DNA from 4 places in the Dermacoccus barathri genome. Region 1 is predicted to be linked to each of the others. Evidence: riboswitches for the same ligand, from Rfam matches in the RefSeq annotation. Region 1 holds a riboswitch; each other region holds the start of a gene.
What was found. Region 1 has a riboswitch for cobalamin ahead of IM689_RS09645 (prenyltransferase/squalene oxidase repeat-containing protein). Riboswitches for the same ligand answer to the same signal wherever they lie in the genome.
Positions count from the first base shown of each region.

Region 1 (4,543 bases):
CCGTCCAGTAGGCGTTCGGCGGAGGCATCCGGCACGGCGAACTCGACGGGTACCCGTTGACGCCGCAGAGCACGCCGTCGTGGTACTGCGTGGAACCGGTCGTCGAGAACCCGGCGGCCCGCAGCGCCTGGAGCGCCGTGCCCGGACTACCCGGCGCGCAGCCGGTGGCCGAGCCGCTCGGGAACTGGACGACGACGGTCACGCCGCTCGTCGCACTCGTGCACGCACCCGCAGCGGACGCGGGCGCTGCGGCACCCGTCGTCACGGCACCGAGGCCCGCGAGGGCCGAGGCGCCGACGAGAACCGGTGCGCCGAGGCGCGCGAGATCAGCGGCGACGCGCGTACGCAACGGCACCTCCCGCGGTGACGAGGATGACGGCGCCGAAGGCGAAGCCGAACGGCACGGTGTTGTCCGAGACCTTGTCGGTGTTCACGATCGGGCCGGTGGCGGGCGTCGTCGACGTCGACTGCGGCACCGTGGACGTGGACGGCGCGCTCGGGCTCGTCGTCGAGGTCGGCGCTGCGGTGGCATCCGTGCTCGTGGTGCTCGTGGGAGCCGGCGTGGCGGAGGTGGACGTCGAGTTGCTCGACGAGGTGCTCGTCGGCTTCGGCGCGCTCGTCGTGGACGTCGAGGTGCTGGGCGACGACGTGGGCTCGGAGGAGCACGAGATGGCGGGAGTCGCGGTGGCGCCACCCTTCGTCAACGAGACGAGGGGCGCCCTCGTGAACGCGTAGAGACCCTGGGACGTGGCGCGGGTCTCGTTGCCGGCGAGCTTGCCGGAGGCACCGGCGCTCTTCATCGCCGCGAACGCGGTGCGGTCGTACGCGATGGCGCCACGCACAGCGGCAGGGAACGAGCAGCCGTACTGCAGCGAGGCGACGAACGACTGCGCCTTAACAGCGCGCGCGTCCTGACCGCCGAGGGTGAACGCCACCGCCGCGAGGCCCGTCGAGTTGGCGTTGGGGGTGGTCGTGCCCGTTCCGCCGGCGACGCCACCGTCGGCGTTCTGCTTCGTGGCGAGGAAGTTCACGGCCTTCGTCACGTCGGCGCCGTGACCGCCGGCGGCGGCGAGCGCCTGCACGGCGAACGACGTGGCGTCGGGGTCGGAGACGCACGCCGAACCGTCGTCGGCCAAGCGGAATCCGCCGTCATTGCAGCGCAGCGAGAGGAGGTAGTTCGTGGCCTTCGCGTCAGCGGGCGCGCCGGCCTTCTGCAGCGCGATGACGGCGAGGGACTGGGTGACGGCGTTCGAGTAGTCGCCGTAGGCCGAGACGTCGGAGAAGCGGCCGCTCGGCTCCTCGAGGCCCTGCAGCTTCGAGACGAGGTCGACGCCGCCGAACGCGCGCGGGTTCTGCCCCTGTGCCTTCGCGACGATGAGGGACTTCGCCACAGCTCCCGCGTACACGTCGGTGCCCGGCACGGCGTAGTCACCCACACCCTTGGCGAACGCTGTCGTGGCGGCACCGGCTTCGTTGCCCGCAACACCGGCCGACGTAAGGGCCAGGATGCCGTCGGCGGAAAGGCCCGCGTCGAGGTAGGTCTGACCCGAGTAGGTGGAGCTGAGCTCGTGGCGGCCTGCGGCGAACTGCCCGGCAAGGAAGGATGCCGCGGCGTCGCTTCCCGTCGCGGGAGCGGCAGTGGCGGGCGCCGAGGCTGCGGCAGCGAGAGCGACGAGGGCGGCGCTGGTGACTCCGGCGCGACGCAGGTGGGTCGTCATGATGACCTTCCGGGCAGGTGCGTGGCCGGTGGGCGACACCCTGCTCGAACGACGAGCCGGGCCTCTCCCGCTGACCTCGACGGGTGTGATGAGGCAGATGTGATCAGACACAGCCGAGACGAGGCATTCCGGCTCATCAGCGGACTGATCTACGGCTGCGGGTCAGCGCCGGAATTCGACCGGCTTCCCCTCGTTCTCGGCTCTCCGGCACGAGCCGAAGATCGCATCCAGGCTATCACCAGCCGCCGTGCGCCCTCGTCTCAGCGAGAGCGCCTGACGAGCGCGTCCCAGACGGAGCGCGCGATGGGTGCGGCGGTCCGTCCACCCTCGCCTCCTTCGTCGACCCGAACGACGACGACGTAGCGCTTGCCGTCCTCGTCTGCCCCGCCGAACGAGGCGAACCACGCGGTGGCGTGCTTGCCGTAGACCTCGGCCGTCCCTGTCTTGCCGTAGACGGCGTGCGCGTCGAGGTCGAAGCCTCGGAAGGCCTCGGAGGCCGTCCCCGTCGAGACCGCCCGTTTGAGCCCCTCGAGTTCACGGGCGTACATCCGGGCATCGAGGCTGAGGGTACGGGCCTCGGGCGACGGGAGCGCCGTGCGAGCGCTGCCGTCCGAACGCGCGGTTGCCACGGCGACGCGGGGCGTCGGCACACGACCGTTCGTCGCGAGCGCGGCGAAGGACGTGGCCACCTGCATCGGCGTCGCGGCGACGTCACCCTGGCCGATCGCGAAGTTCACCGCGTCACCGGCGCGTACGACGTAGCCACTCGTGCAGTTCTCCTTGGCCACCTGCGTGAGATACGAAGCACGGTCCTTGTCGGTGATCTCCGGGTAGCCGCTCTTCGCCCGCCTGCAGGACGCCGCCTTCGTCGCCTCCCACTCACGGCGCTTCGTCGCGCGGTCGGGAAGGGAGCCGCTCGCCTCCGCGGGCAGGTCAACCCCGGTTCGCGCGCCGTATCCGAACTCGCGGGCCACGCTGGTGTACGGGTCGGGAGCGTCGGTGGACGCCTTCACTCCCCCGGCCTTGACCCAGGCGTCGTACGCCCACCGGTAGAAAACGGTGTCGCAGGAGACCTCGAGCGCCTTCGGGATGTCGATCGTGCCGTGCGCCTGCGACTCGAAGTTGCTGTAGGAGCGGTTGCCGATCATGACCGACGACGGGCAGGAGTACGAGCCGTTCGGGTCCACGCCGGTCTGGGCCGCGGCGAAGAGGGAGAACACCTTGAACGTCGACGCGGGTGGGCCGGCCACGGACGTGGCTCGGTTGGTCAGCGGGTCGCCGGCCCTCGTGTCGAGCAGCGAGTCGTACTCGGCCTGCGTCACGCCGCCGTTCCACACGGACGGGTCGTAGGTGGGCTGGTTCGTCATGGCGACGACGTTGCCGCTGTCCGCCTCGAGGACAACGACGCTTCCCGAACCGGCCTTTTGCCCGCGCTTCCGGGCTGCGGCGATGCCGTCGGCGAGGGCCTTCGCCGCGGCGTCCTGCACGTCAGGGCGGATCGAGGTGACGACGTCCTGGCCCGCCACCGGCGGCACGTCCGCCACCTGACGTTGCGCCGTGCCGTCGGGGCCGATGGCGGTGGAGCGCTTGCCGTCGCGTCCGCGCAGGACGGCGTCGTACTGCTTCTCGACACCCGTGCGGCCGAGCAACGTCGGCACACCCGACCCCGAGCTCGAGACGCCGGTGTCGTCGGCTGTCGCTGCCGTGAGGTAACCGGCCACCTGGGCGAGGGAGTCGCCGCGGGAGCCGTAGGTTCGGGTCGCTGTCGGTCGCACCGCGATGCCGGGGTAGGCCTCGGGGCGCTCGAGCAGCGCGTTCGCAGCCGACGCCTCGACGTCGGAGGCGATCGGCACCGCCTCGAAGGGATGCCCGGCGAAGCAGACCGGCGACGGCGCGGCGCCCTTCGTCCCGCACGCCTTCGTCCGCGCCAAGAGGCTCAGCGGATCCCGGCCGATGGCCGAGGCGACGCGCGCGATGACCTTCGGCGCGTCGTCACGCGCGAGGGCCTGCGGCGAGATCGTCAGCGTCGTCGTCGAACCGTTCCCGACGAGAACGGTACCGTCGGCAGCGAGGATCCGCCCGCGTTGGGCAGGCACGACGACGTCACGCGTGTTGATGTCCGCTGCGGCCCGCGCGTTCTTCGCGCCGTCGACGATCTGCAGTTGAACGAGGCGACCCACCATGATCGTCGCGACGAGAGCGACGACAAGAGCCATGACGAGCAACCGCGCACGTCCCGACGCCCCTCGCGCACCACGCGAACCTGCCCCACGGAAGCTCGGCACGAGGAACGGTCCGAACGGACGGCGTTCCCTCGGCACGCCTCGGCGCAGCCGGGTCATGCGCGTCCTCGTTCCTGCTCGCGCAACGTCCACCGCACCCAGGTCGGAGCGAGGGCTGCGGTGAGAACGGCCGTCGTGGCCGTCGAGCCGAGCAGCGAGTACGGATCGACCTGAACCGAGCCGGACGCCACCACTCGCAGGGCGAGAACGACGAGGGAGGCAGTGAGGGCTCCGAGGCCGCCCACCATGGCCGGTACCCACGCGGCGCTGTTCCACGACCTCGCGGCCCTGGTGACGACGAGCGCCGCCGCAACCGCGGGAGCGAGCGCGAGGCCCGGCGCCGACGACGCGGGCGGCGCGAGGTCGAGCAGGAGTGCCCCTGCGATCGCCCAGACGACGGCGGACCACGCACCGCCGGTCACGCCTGCGGTGACGAGCAGGGGCACGAGCATCCACGGCGCCCAGGTGGGCAGGAGGGGCAACACGGTGACGGCGAGCAGGAGGGTCAGAACGAGCCAGGCAAAGCGGCTCCACGTGACGGCG
Region 1 covers NZ_JADCTK010000004.1:354,269-358,811, forward strand. Annotated here, with positions in the region: gene IM689_RS09640 (hypothetical protein) at 1-349, opposite strand, end outside; gene IM689_RS09645 (prenyltransferase/squalene oxidase repeat-containing protein) at 327-1,718, opposite strand; cobalamin riboswitch at 1,819-1,959, opposite strand; gene IM689_RS09650 (penicillin-binding transpeptidase domain-containing protein) at 1,979-4,060, opposite strand; gene IM689_RS09655 (hypothetical protein) at 4,057-4,543, opposite strand, start outside.

Region 2 (4,543 bases), on a different contig from region 1:
GCGGGTGAGCACGAGTGACTGCGTCACCTCAGGGGCCGTGAGTTCGCGTCCGATGACGGCGGCTGTGGCCGCGTAGGCGGGCACGCCCGGGCAGACCTCCCACGGCACTCCGAGAGCGTCGAGTCGTCGGGTTTGCTCGGCGAGAGCCGAGTAGATCGACGGGTCGCCCGAGCACAGCCGCGCGACGTCCGCTCCGCGGGCGTGAGCCTCGGCCATGAGGCGCGTGATGTCGTTGAGGTCGAGACGTTGCGTGTCGATACGTTCGGCGTCGGCGGGCAGGTGAGCGAGCACGGCCGCGTCGAGGTAGGTGCCGGGGAACAGGCACACCGACGAGCGCTCGAGCAGGTTCACGGCGCGCAGCGTGAGGAGATCGGCCGCTCCCGGACCGGCACCGATGAAGTGGACGGTCATGCGGACTCCTTCGACCTGGGGGGCCGCGTCAGGCACCACTGAACGACGCTACGGGCAGGCTTCCAGCCGTGAAAGCGCCCGAGAGGCTCGAGATGTTCGACGGCAAGGCGGGTGAGTGAGCCGCCGTGCGTGCGGTGTACCTCGTGAAGCAGCGCTTCGCTCTCTCTCGTCACGGCGTGGGCGACGAGACGACCACCGGGCCGCAACGCTGCGATCGCGGCGTCCAGGACGTCACGATCCAGTCCACCGCCGAGGAAGACGGCATCCGGTCGAGGCAGGTCGTCGTCGCGCACGGCGGCGCTAGTGCTGGTGACGTGGACGTCCACGCGGGAGGAGACGCCGAAGCGGGCGGCGTTCTGCGTCACCCGAGCGGCACGGTCCGGATCGCGCTCTACGGCGACCGTGCGGGCACGCGGGGCAGCGAGGCACCACTCGACCCCCACGGCCCCCGAGCCGGCGCCGAGGTCCCACAGGACCTGACCGGGCCACGGGCGCAGCCGGGCGAGGGCGGTGGCACGCACGTCTCGCTTCGTGATGAGTCCGTCGTGCTCAAAAGCGTCGTCGGCACGACCGGGGGCTGGCCCGAGGGCTTGTGGCTCGGCGTCGAGAACACCGACCTCGAGGCACACGACGACGAGGTCAGGGGTGCGTTCGTCACCCCACGCAGCGCAGGTGGTGCTGTTCGAGCCCTCGTTCTGGCCACCGAGGTGCCACCACGCGGTGAGCTTTGCGGTTCCGGCGCCTGCCTCCACGGCGAGGCGTGCAACCTCCGCGGGGCCGTCGCCGTCCGAACAGAGCAGGACGAGACGGGAGCCCGGGGTGACGAACGGAAGGAAGCGGTCCGTGGATCGGCCGACGAGGGTGACGACGTCGACGGACTCCGCCGACCACCCCATCCGAGCGCGGGCCAGCGCCTCCGACGAGAGCGCCGGGTGGACACGCACCGCCTCCCGACCAACTGCCTTGATCAGCGTCGTTCCGATGCCCGACAACAACGGGTCTCCGGACGCGAGAACGACTGTGTTCCTGCTTGATTCGCCGACAAGCGACTGCAGTTTGTCGCGCAGCGGAGACGGCAGGGGTCGCCGTTCCTGCTGTCCCATCGACGGCAGCAGGTCGAGCTGACGTGGGCTTCCGATGACGGTGTCGGCCCGTCCCACGAGGTTCCGTGTGGCTTCAGAGAGACCACTCCACCCGTCGTCCCCGATGCCCACGACCTCGATCATGGCCGACACCCTACGACAAGGCTGGGCACCGACGGCGGCCCTGAGGGACGCGAAACCTCGGATCGGCCCGGACACCACCACGGCGCGCGCGTCTGCCATGATGTCTCCCGGTTGCATGACGAGGAATACCGGTGAGAATCCGGAGCGGTCCCGCCACTGTGAGCTTCCCTTCGAAGCGAGCCAGGACGTCGTCATCACCTGCCACGTGCACGAGCCGTGGCATCTCGTACGGCAAGCGTGGTCACTTGCCAGGAGGATTCGTGATGTCCCGTTATCCCTTCACGGCCGTCGTCGGCGCAGACGACCTCGAACTGGCTCTCGTGCTGACGACGATCTCACCGGCCATCGGTGGTGTGCTCGTTCGCGGCGAGAAGGGCACGGCCAAGTCGACCATCGTGCGCGGGCTCGTCGACGTGCTCCCCCGGATCGACGTCGTCGCCCGATGCCGCTACAGCTGCGACCCGCGGACCCCGGAGCCGAACTGCCCCGACGGCCCTCACGACGCCGACGGTGACGCCACGAGTCGCCCGGTCCGCCTTGTCGAACTTCCCGTCGGCGCCGGCGACGACCGAGTCAGTGGCTCGCTCGATCTGGCCCGGGCCTTGGGCGCCGGCAGCGCCGAGTTCCGTCCCGGTCTTCTCGCCGAGGCCAACCGGGGGTTGCTCTACGTCGACGAGGTCAACCTCCTGCACGACCACCTCGTCGATCTCCTTCTCGACGCATCGGCGATGGGTAGCAATACGGTCGAGCGTGACGGCATGTCGGTGACGCACGCAGCCCGTTTCGTTCTCGTCGGCACGATGAACCCCGAGGAGGGCGAACTACGCCCCCAGCTGCTCGACCGTTTCGGTCTCTCCGTCGACGTCGCTGCCTCGCGTGACCCCGAGGTCCGCGCCGAAGTCGTCACGCGTCGACTCGCCTTCGACGCGAACCCCGATGCGTTCCTCGAACGATTCGCGGGCCATCAGGCTCGCCTGCGAGAGCGCATCGCCGCGGCCCAGGAGCATGTCGGAGGGGTTGTCCTTTCCCCGTGGGCGCTGCGCACCATCGCCCGCGTGTGTGCCGGCTTCGACGTCGACGGGATGCGTGCCGACATCGTCATCGCGCGAACGGCCAGTGCGCACGCCGCGTGGCGTGGCGCCGACGCCGTCGAGCGTGAGGACATCCGCGCAGCGGCCGTCCTTGCGCTCGCACACCGCCGACGCCGCGGCCCCTTCGACCCGCCCGGCCTGGACGAAGACCTTCTCGATCGGCTGCTCGACGAGGAACCGCCCCCGCCGCCCGAGGGTGGCGACGATCCCGACGATGAGCCGCAGGGGCCCGACGACGAGGAGCCGTCCGACTCCGAGGCCACCGACGAAAGCGAAGCGACTGACGGGCCAAGCGCCGATTCTCCTCAACCGCCGCCTGCCCAGGACGACAGCCCGCGTGACGAGCAGTCACCCACGTCCTCGCACGACACGCACGCCGAGACAGAGGCGGAACAGAGCCCTGCCGATACACAGGACGAACCGCAGAACGCGGCCGCACCCGTCGCGACGGCATCGGTCGGCGCCCCCTACCGCCCACAGCGCTTCGAACTGTCGAGCATCGGTCGAGGTGAGGCCGGACGACGCAGCCGCGCCGAAACGACGACGGGCCGCGTCGTCGGTGTACGCCCCGATCGTGAGGGCAAGGTCCACCTCCTCGCGACGGTCCGCGAAGCGGCCGTGCGGCAAGTAGCACGGAAGGCCGAGCCCGGCTCGGGGCTCCTCGTCGAACCGGCGGACCTGCGCCATGCGCGGATCATGGGCCGTGAATCCAACCTCGTCCTCTTCTGCGTGGATGCCTCGGGCTCGATGGCCGCACGCAAGCGGATGAGCGAGGTCAAGACCGCCGTGCTCTCGCTCTTGCTCGACGCCTACGAGCGTCGCGACAAGGTTGGCCTCGTGACGTTCGCCGGCGACGGTGCCCGCCTCGTCCTGCCGCCGACCTCCTCCGTCGACCGAGCCGCGACCCTGCTCGCCGACGTTCCGCACGGCGGGCGCACCCCTGTCGCGGAGGGCCTGCTCGAAGCGGCGGACGTGCTGCGCATCGAGCGGCTGCGCGACCCGAACCGACGTCCCCTGCTCGTGCTCGTCACCGACGGCCGCGCGACGAGCGGCGAGCGCGCCCTCGAGCGAGCCTTCGACGTGGCCGATAGGTGGCACTCCCTCGACGTCGAGACGATCGTCGTCGACTGCGAATCGGGACGCTTCCGACTCGGCCTCGCGGGGCAGCTCGCCCAGCGGATGCTGGCCCGTCACGTACCCCTCGAGCAGGTCTCGGCCACCGGCCTCATCGACGCCATCGCTCCCGCGGCGACGCCGCGCACCTCGAACGGGAAGGCAGCCTGATGCCCCAGGGACAGACCCCCAGCACTCCGGACGACGGCCTCACGACCCGTCAGCGCCGCAACCGCCCCCTCGTCGTCGTCCACCACGGCGCGGGCAAGGGCAAGTCGACGGCCGCCTTCGGGCTCGCGCTGCGCGCCTGGAACCAGGGCTGGTCGATCGGCGTCTTCCAATTCGTGAAGTCCGCCAAGTGGCGCATCGGTGAGCAGGCCGCGCTCGAAGCGCTCGGTGAAGTCCACACGAGCACGGGCCAGGGTGGCCCGGTCGAGTGGCACAAGATGGGCTCCGGCTGGTCGTGGTCGCGCCGCGCCGGCTCCGAGGAGGACCACGCTGCCGATGCGCTCGAGGGGTGGCGCGAGATCCAGCGACGACTGGCCGCCGATACACACGGCTTCTACGTCCTCGACGAATTCACCTACCCCATCAAGTGGGGTTGGATCGACCCGCACGAGGTGGCCGAGACCCTGTCCTCGCGCCCCGGCCACCAGCACGTCGTCATCACCGGACGTGACCCGCACCCCGCGCTCATCGAGG
Region 2 covers NZ_JADCTK010000006.1:176,765-181,307, forward strand. Annotated here, with positions in the region: gene IM689_RS12340 (cobalt-precorrin-4/precorrin-4 C(11)-methyltransferase) at 1-411, opposite strand, end outside; gene cbiE (precorrin-6y C5,15-methyltransferase (decarboxylating) subunit CbiE) at 408-1,637, opposite strand; cobalamin riboswitch at 1,729-1,904, shown strand; gene IM689_RS12350 (VWA domain-containing protein) at 1,901-4,012, shown strand; gene cobO (cob(I)yrinic acid a,c-diamide adenosyltransferase) at 4,012-4,543, shown strand, end outside.
Region 2: it holds a riboswitch for cobalamin, as region 1 does, so the genes downstream of both, IM689_RS12350 (VWA domain-containing protein) here and IM689_RS09645 (prenyltransferase/squalene oxidase repeat-containing protein) in region 1, are expected to answer to the same signal.

Region 3 (4,543 bases), on a different contig from region 1:
GCCATGGCCGAGCCGCCCCGACGTCCGTGCACCGTGAGCCACGGCACTGGCCCGCCCTCGGGGGCGAAGGTGCTCAACGCGATCTTGGATTCGGCCGAGCCGACGAAGCCCACCGGCATTCCGATGATCGCTGCGGGGCGCGGGCCGCCGTCGGCGATGACCTCGAGAAGGTGGAACAACGCCGTCGGTGCGTTGCCGATCGCGACCACTGCGCCGTCGAGCCATGGCTCCCAGAGCGAGACAGCGGCCGCGGAGCGCGTCGTACCCCACGCGCGAGCGAGGTCGGGCACCGCCGGGTCGCGCAGGGTGCAGCGCACCTCGTTGTCGTCCGGAAGGCGGCGGCGCGTCACGCCGTTCGCGAGCATGAACGAGTCGGTGAGAATGTTCGCGCCGGCGCTGAGGGCGTTGTGAACGGCGTCGGCGACGTCGGGGCTTCCCTCGATCTCACCGACGATGTCGACGTCGCCCGCCGCGTGGATGATGCGAACGGCCGCCGTGTGCAGTGACTCGGGCAGCGTTGACAGGTCGGCTTCTCGTCGGATGGTCGCGAACGACTCTCGGTAGATCGCCTGCCCGTCACGTTCGTACGCATACCGGCGGGTGGGGGGCGTCGTCATCGGTCACCTCGTGCGTCGGCCACGTCGTCGGCGCTGCGCGGCGCCACGACGAGGGTGTGGGTGGAAGTCGGTCGGCCGCAGGCTCGTTCGCAGCCCACGATGTGAAGGCGTCCGTCGGCCTCGGGGGCGGGGGTTGTGCGGGCGATCTCGACGGTGGGGGAGTCGGTGCGGCGGCAGAATGGCGCGCCGATGCAGGCCGTCACACGGCGTCGCGGATCCGTCGCGCAGTGGAATCCGGCCGCAATCAGTTCATCGAGCGCCTCGGGCGACGTGTCGGCGGGTAGGACGAGGCTCCGGTGCGGCGTCACGACGATCCGTGCCGACGAGCCGAGGGTCGCGACCAACGCGTCGGCCAGGACGGGAGTGAGAAAGCCGAGAGGTACTCCGAGTTCGGTGAGCTCCACGCTGCTCACGCCCGTCGGGTCGGAGCCTCGCCCGTGCTCAGCGGTAGTGGTGTCACCGCCTCCATCGTCGTCATCGTCGAAGCCGTCGAACACCGGGGAGTTGGCGGGCAGATCACGCAGGTTCCACACGGCCTCCGACTCTCGGACGGCGAGGAACCGGTTCGCCACGTCGAGCAGAGCGCTCACGGCCTCGGCGGGGGAGCAGGGGCGCGACTGTCGGCCGGCGAGGAGGCGACCGGATGTGGGCGAGAACTGTTGGAACGCCACGTCGTACGGCGCGTCCAGCGAAGAGCCCGTCTCGTCGGAGAGTGCGAAGAGCCACCGTCCCGGAAGCGTGGCGAGGGCGTCGTCCCGCTGCAGTCGGTCATCGAGTTCGCTAACGAGCCAGTCGAGTTCGGGCGACGGATCGGCGACGATGTTACGAACTCGCTCGTGGGTGGCCGAGGGAAGCAACCCCAGTCGCTCCACCGTCCGGACGAAGGCCTCAGGTAGAGGCTCGGGCAGGCTACGAAGCTGAAGGTTGCCGCGTGACGTCAGCTGGACGAAGGGTGCCCCGAATTCCTCGGCGAGAGCGGAGATGTCGACCAATTCCGTTATGTCGGTGCGTCCCCCAGGAAGTCGCAGCCGGACGATGGCGCCGTCGTCGGCTGCGAACGGTCGCAGGACTCCGGGGCAGCGATCGTGAATCTGGCGGGACGGCACGGCGCCCAGCATAGGGGTAAGCCAGGTAGGGTCGGGGCTGGTCGTGAGCTGCGGAACCCGGTGTGAATCCGGGACGGTCCCGCCACTGTGAGCCCTCGTGCAAGTCAGGAACGCCGCCGCGACCGGCTCGCCGGGGAACCCGGGAGAGTCCACGACGTCGACGTGAGCGCGGACACTCACGAAGGAGCGCCTGATGGCTCGTATTGCCCTGATCTCAACCTCCGACACGGACCTGCGCAGCGCGCGCTCCAGCGGTGCGGACTACGCCATCGCCAACCCGGCCCGGCCGCGCCCGATCGGCGAGGTCACCGACGGAGCTGACATCGTCGTCGTGCGCCTTCTCGGCGGACCACAGGACCTCTTCGACGGCTTCGACGCCCTCGCTGCGTCAGGTGTCCCGGTCGTCGTCCTCGGCGGCGAGCAGGAGCCGAATGCGGCGCTCATCGAGTGCTCGACCACCCCGCCCGGCGTCGCCCGCCAGGCCCACGACTACCTTGCTCAGGGTGGCGCGAGGAACCTCGCGTCACTGCACGCCTTCCTCAGCGACACCCTTCTGCTCACCGGTGAGGGCTTCGACCCGCCGGTCACGACCCCGTCGTGGGGTGTCCTCGAGCGCCCGGAAGCTCCCACGCCTGAGGGGCCCCGGGCCGGAGTGCTCTTCTACCGAGCCCAGTACGTCGCGGACAACGTCGCCTACGTCCACGCCCTGGCCGATGCTCTCGATGCCGCGGGGGGTGTCGGCGAACCGGTTTTCGTGTCGTCGCTGCGCGACCCCGAAGCCGAGTTGCTCGAGCACCTGCGTCGCTACGACGCACTCGTCACCACGGTGCTCGCCGCGGGCGGCACGCGTCCGGCCAGCGCCGGCGCCGGTGAGGACGACGAGAGTTGGGACGTTCAGGCGTTGGCCGCGCTCGACGTGCCGATCGTCCAGGGGCTGTGCCTCACCTGGGGGCGTGAGGACTGGCTCGACTCCGACGACGGCATGACGCCGCTCGACGTGGCGACCCAGGTCGCCGTGCCCGAGTTCGACGGGCGCATCATCTCGGTGCCGTTCTCCTTCAAGGAGTTCGACGAGGACGGTCTCGCCACCTACGTCGCCGACCCGGAGCGCTGCGCACGTGTCGCCGGCATCGTGCTCGGCCACGCCCGCCTGCGTCGGCTCGCGCCGTCCGAGCGCCGCATCGCCGTCGTGCTGTCGGCGTACCCGACGAAGCACTCCCGCATCGGTAACGCCGTGGGCCTCGACACGCCTGTCTCGACCATTCGGTTGTTGCGCGCCATGCGTGACGCGGGCTACGACCTCGGCGAGCCCGGTGCCATTCCCGGGCTCGACGGTGTCGGCGGGGAGCACGGCGTCGCACCCGTCGACGACGAGCACCCGGACACCACAGCAGGCAACGCGCTCATCCACGCCCTCATCGCCGCTGGCGGGCAGGATCCGGACTGGCTGACGGATGCTCAGCTCGGCGACGCCCACGTCCGTATCCCTGCCGCGACCTACCGCCGTTGGTTCGACGCGCTACCGAGCGACCTCACCGACGCGATGCGCGAGCACTGGGGAGAAGCGCCCGGTGAGCTCTTCGTCGACCGCCAGGAGAACCCCGACGGTGACATCGTCGCGGCGGCCATGCGCAGCGGCAACCTCGTCATCCTCGTCCAGCCGCCGCGCGGGTTCGGCGAGAACCCGATCGCCATCTACCACGACCCCGACCTTCCGCCCACGCACCACTACCTCGCCACCTACCGCTGGCTCGAGGAGGAGTTCGGCGCGCACGCCGTCGTCCACATGGGCAAGCACGGCAACCTCGAATGGATGCCGGGCAAGAGCCTCGGGATGTCGGCCTCCTGCGGCACGGACGCGGCCCTCGGCAGCCTGCCGCTCATCTACCCGTTCCTCGTCAACGATCCGGGTGAGGGCACCGAGGCCAAGCGCCGAGCGCACGCGACGATCGTCGATCACCTCGTGCCGCCGATGGCCCGCGCCGAGGGGTACGGTGACATCGCGCGCCTCGAGCAGCTGCTCGACGAGTACGGAAACGTCTCGGTCATGGACCCGGCGAAGGCGCCCGCGCTTCGCGGTGAGATCTGGACCCTCATTCGGGCAGCGGAGCTGCACCACGACCTCGGTCTCGACGAGCAGCCGGACGAGGACGACTTCGACGAGTTCGTCATGCACGTCGACGGGTGGCTGTGCGAGATCAAGGACGTCCAGATCCGTGACGGTCTGCACGTTCTCGGGCGCGCGCCGGAGGGCGACGAACTCGTCAACCTCGTCGTGGCGATGCTCCAGTCCCGCCAGCTGTTCGGCGGCGGTGGTGACGGTGTTCCCGGCTTGCGGACCTCCCTCGGACTCGAGGTGACGAGCACCGATCGCACCGCGACGGACGCCGCGCAGGAGCGGGCACACGCCCTCGTCAGTGCCTTGGCGCAGGCGGGATGGTCCGCCGACGCGGTGTCCTCCATCGTCGCGGAGCAACTCGACGGTCTGGCCGACGTCGACCGCTCGGGCGTCGAGGCCTCGCTGACGTTCGCTGCAACCCAGGTCGTACCCCGCCTCGCTCAGACGCCTGACGAGCTGACGGCTGTCCTCCATGCCCTCGACGGTGGGTACACGCCCGCCGGGCCGAGCGGCTCGCCGCTGCGCGGCCTCGTCAACGTGCTGCCGACGGGCCGCAACTTCTACTCGGTCGACCCCAAGGCCATTCCGAGCCGTCTCGCGTACGAGACGGGCACGGCCATGGCCGACTCGCTGCTCGCGAAGTACCGCGACGAGCACGGCGAGTGGCCCGAGTCCGTGGGCTTGTCCGCGTGGGGCACCTC
Region 3 covers NZ_JADCTK010000006.1:170,269-174,811, reverse strand. Annotated here, with positions in the region: gene IM689_RS12330 (precorrin-8X methylmutase) at 1-617, opposite strand, end outside; gene IM689_RS12325 (cobalamin biosynthesis protein CobG) at 614-1,723, opposite strand; cobalamin riboswitch at 1,735-1,858, shown strand; gene cobN (cobaltochelatase subunit CobN) at 1,917-4,543, shown strand, end outside.
Region 3: it holds a riboswitch for cobalamin, as region 1 does, so the genes downstream of both, cobN (cobaltochelatase subunit CobN) here and IM689_RS09645 (prenyltransferase/squalene oxidase repeat-containing protein) in region 1, are expected to answer to the same signal.

Region 4 (4,543 bases), on a different contig from region 1:
CCTCGACGACCTCGTCGACCTCGATGGCGCGGCGGTTGTACGTCTTGACGAGCAGCTGGTTCTTCAGTTCGAGCGCCGCTTCGACCTTCTGGCGCAGGATCGACTCGTCGAAGATGTCCTGCACGCGGATGCCGATGCGGTTCATCTTGTCGGCGTACGTGGGGCCGATGCCGCGGCCGGTGGTGCCGATCTTGCGCTGGCCGAGGAAACGCTCGGACACCTGGTCGATGACCTTGTTGTAACGCGGGATGAGGTGCGCGTTGGAGGACACGACGAGCTTGGACGTGTCGACGCCGCGGGCCTCGAGAGCGTCGAGCTCCTCGAAGAGGACGCCGAGGTCGACGACAACGCCGTTGGCGATGACGGGCGTGACGCCCGGCGTCAGGATGCCCGAGGGCAACAGGTGCAGGGCGTACTTCTCGCCGCCCACGACGACGGTGTGGCCGGCGTTGTTACCGCCGTTGAACTTCACGACGTAGTCGATGCGACTTCCGAGGAGGTCGGTGGCCTTGCCCTTGCCTTCGTCGCCCCACTGGGCACCGACGAGCACGATTGCCGGCATGCGGATCAACTGCCTTTGGTTGCTGCTGGGCCGACGCCCTCGGGCGCGACGCGTGCCGTGCGGCACACCCGCGCGGGGCGTCGACTCTTACCGCCCAAGGGTACCCGCTCGCCTCGTCGGGGCCGTGATGACGCTCACTGCGGCATCGGGACGTTCAGGCTCCGGAGCCTCGTCGCTGACCTGAGCCGACGATTCCGCGCTCGGTCAGTTCGACCGCCAGCTGGAAGCGTGTCTCGACGTCGCACTCGTCCATGAGCGCGGCGATCCGACGGCGGACGGTGCGCAGACTGACGCCGAGCACGCGGGCGATGGCCTCGTCCTTGAGGCCGGCCTGCATGAGCTCGACGAGACGCTCCGATGTCGTGTCGACGCCGTCGTCGACGGTGGTCGAGGCTGCCCAGAGGCGGTCGAACAGTTCGACGAAGGCCCGCACGACGACGGGATCCCGCAGCACGGCGTATCGGCCCTCGTCACCGCCCCACTCGGTGTTGGCGAGCACCAGATCGGTGCCGTAACAGACGAATTCGTTCGGGATGTGGTTGGCGAGGCGCTGACTCTCCCCCATGGCTGCCCACTGGGCCACCTCGAGGGTGCGGCTGCTCGCGGCGTCGAACTCGTGCAGTCCGTAGAGCCCGCGCCCCTCCTCGACGAGGCGACACAGGACGGGCTGCTCGTCGGGCGTGAAGGCGACGGCGTCGGTGTGCGTCATGCGGATCGGGCCGGACGTCGAGGCGGCCAAGTGCTCCATGACATCGGCGAGGCCGGAGGCGTCGATGTACTCGCGGGCGGGCTCGTCGGACAACGAGTGCTCCTGCCCGGCACGGTGGTCGCCGGCGAATCCGTCGATGGCGTCACGCAGCCGGGCGAGGTCTCGGCGGCGTTCCGCGAGGCGCGCCTCCTCGGCCGAGAGGATGCGCTCGAGGCCGGCGCGCGGGTGGTCGGCCTGGACGAGCCCTTCCTCGTTGATCCGGACGAGCCGCATGGCGCGCAGCGCCTCTGTGGCGTCGTCGATCTCGGCGGTGGACCGGTTGAGGCGCGCGGCATACACGGACGCGGGACGCGCCTGATCGCGCAGCACCTGGCGGTAGAGCTGTTCGGCAAGGTCGTCGAGGCCGAGGACGGCGAGGCGGTTCACGCGTCCACATTAGGACAGACGAGGGGGACATGACCCCTCCCGGCCATGTCCCCCTCGTCCCTTCCACCGTGGACGGTGGCAGACGATGCGCACGCTGTTCCCTCGTTCGCTCGTCCCCCGGAGACGAACGCTCCCTGAACGCGCCATCGCACACCTCTGACGCGGACGCGCGGTGTTCGGTTCCCTCAATTCGACGACGAATCGAGAACAGCACCAACGCGCGTCGCGCCAGGGCCCGGTCAGCTGGTCAGAGGCCGAGCTCGCGAGCGCCCGTGGCCGAGGAGTCGCGCAGGAAGTCGGCGCAGCGGCGCTGTTCGTCGGTTTCGCCGATGGCGCCGGCGGCCTTGCTCAGCGCGCCGAGTGCACGCAGGAAGCCGCGGTTCGGCTCGTGCTCCCACGGCACCGGGCCCTGGCCGCGCCAGCCGGCCTTGCGCAGCGAGTCGAGCCCGCGGTGGTAGCCGGTGCGGGCGTAGGCGTACCCCTCGACGGCCTCGCCGTCGTCGAGCGCGTCCTCGGCGAGCTGGGCCCACACGAGCGAGCTGGCCGGGTACATGCGGGCGACGTCGCGCGGGTGGACGCCGGCGTCGAGCTTCTCGGCGGCCGGGTCGACGTCGAGCTTGGTTTCGGGGATTCCGAGCAGGTTGTCCATGGCGCCATTCAAACATCGAGCGCTGACAACATCGTCCATGGCGGTGACACCGCTCACGTCATCGAAGAAGCCCCCTCCACTCCCCCCACCGCGCAACTCGCCGCTGTTAGGCTCCCGTCGTCGCCTCAAGATCGAGGAACCCGGTGAGAGTCCGGGACGGTCGCGCCACTGTGAGCGGGTTTTCCGCGAGTCAGGAACTCGAGGGCGAAGCATTGTCGGGACGCGTCATCCCGGGAAGGTGCATTGCCATGCATATTGCCGAGGGCTTCTTGCCACCCCTCCACGCGGCCGCTTGGACGGCCGTCTCCGCGCCGTTCGTCGTTCACGGCGTCCGCCGCATCACGCAGATCACGCGTGAACACCCTGATTCCAAACTCCTGCTCGCCGGCGTCGGTGCCTACTCGTTCGTGCTGTCGGCCATCAAGCTGCCGTCGGTCACGGGCAGTTCGTCGCACCCGACGGGCACGGGTGAGGGCGCCGTCATCTTCAAGCCACCCGTCATGGCCGCGTTGGGCACGATCGTGCTTATCTTCCAGGCGTTGCTGCTCGCGCACGGCGGCCTGACGACGTTGGGCGCCAACGTGTTCTCCATGGCGATCGTCGGGCCGTGGGTCGCCTACGGCACCTACCGTCTCCTGGGCCGGGCGCCGTTCTCGGTGGCCGTCTTCTTCGCCGTCGCCCTGGCCGACCTGGCCACGTACGTCGTCACCGCCACGCAGCTGGCCATCGCGTTCCCCGACGCCCAGAGCGGCTTCTTCGGCGCATGGTCGCGCTTCCTCGGCCTGTTCGCGCTCACTCAGATTCCGCTCGCCATCGTTGAGGGCCTCATCGGCGTGCTCCTCATGAACGCCCTGCGTTCGTGGGCGGGCCCGCAGCTGCAGGGCCTCGGCTTCGGCAAGGGCCGCCGCGATGTCTTCGACGACGAGCCTGGCGAATCCGACACTCCCGCCACGACCGACGACACCCTCAACACGCCCGCCGGAGGTGCCCGATGAAGCGCTCGACCGTGTGGAAGAACGTCGCACTTCTCGCCCTGGCGGCCGTCGTGTTCGCTATCGCCCTGCTCATGGGCACCCACTCCGGCGGTGAGTTCGGCGGAACGGACGCCGCTGCCTCCGAGCAGATCGAGGCCTCGAACAAGGACTACGAGCCGTGGTTCTCGCCGATCTGGGAGCAGCCCGGCGGCGAGGTCGAATCAGGCCTCTTCGCGCTGCAGGCCGCCATCGGCGCCGGCATTCTCGGCTTCGTGCTCGGCACGTTCCGCGAGCGCCGTAAGCGTTCGACGGAAACGGCGCCGAACGCCGACGACTCCCCGCAGAACGCCGCACGCACCCCCGAGTCGACAACCCACAGCAGCTGACCGTGGGAGCCAGGACGGGCCCCGGCCCGGCCGTCGATCGCGCCGCCTGGAGCAACAGGTGGCGCGATCGCTCCGTTCTCGAGAAGTCGGTGCTCAGTCTCGGGCTGCTCGTCGTCGCGATGGTGACGCGGGCGCCCTGGCTCCACGCCGCCGTCGTCGTGGTCTGCCTGGTCGCGATCCTCGTCGGCGCCCGCGTCGAACCGAGGCTCGCCTCCCGCGTTCTCACGCTGCCGGTGACGTTCATCGTCCTCGGGGCACTCGTGGCGGCGGTGTCGATCGGCCACCCCGCTCCTGACGCCGTGTGGTCGTTCGGCCCGTTCTGGTCGGCGCCGGCGTCTATCGAGCGTTCCGTCGAGACGGTCGGCCGCTCACTCGCGGCGGCCTCGGCCCTCATGCTGCTCGCCCTCACCACCCCAATGACCGACCTCCTGACGGCGGCCCGTCGCGCCAAGGTGCCCGCGACGATGGTGGAGATCGCGGGCCTCGTCTACCGGATGCTCTTCGTCCTCCTCGACGTGGCAGGCAACGTCCGGGCTACGCAGGAGGCCCGTCTCGGGTACGCGTCGCCGCGCATCGCCCGGGCCAGCGTCGCATCGCTACTCTCCGCCACGCTCCGAACGGCCTGGGTGCGGGCTCAGCGTCTCGGCGAAGGGCTCGAAGGGCGCGGCTTCGACGGCGCGCTCGTCGTCACGCCCCGGGCGCAGAACGTCTCAGTGCCGTTCGTCGGCCTCAGCGCTTGCGTGGTCCTCGCGCTCGGCGTCGTCGCGGTGATGACCCGATGAGTGCGCTCGCCCTGCACGGGGTCAGCGTCCGGTACGGCCGCGACGCGTGGGTGCT
Region 4 covers NZ_JADCTK010000003.1:249,232-253,774, forward strand. Annotated here, with positions in the region: gene IM689_RS06840 (adenylosuccinate synthase) at 1-562, opposite strand, end outside; gene IM689_RS06845 (response regulator transcription factor) at 717-1,697, opposite strand; gene IM689_RS06850 (DUF3151 domain-containing protein) at 1,945-2,346, opposite strand; cobalamin riboswitch at 2,437-2,560, shown strand; gene IM689_RS06855 (energy-coupling factor ABC transporter permease) at 2,595-3,341, shown strand; gene IM689_RS06860 (energy-coupling factor ABC transporter substrate-binding protein) at 3,338-3,706, shown strand; gene cbiQ (cobalt ECF transporter T component CbiQ) at 3,709-4,488, shown strand; gene IM689_RS06870 (energy-coupling factor ABC transporter ATP-binding protein) at 4,485-4,543, shown strand, end outside.
Region 4: it holds a riboswitch for cobalamin, as region 1 does, so the genes downstream of both, IM689_RS06855 (energy-coupling factor ABC transporter permease) here and IM689_RS09645 (prenyltransferase/squalene oxidase repeat-containing protein) in region 1, are expected to answer to the same signal.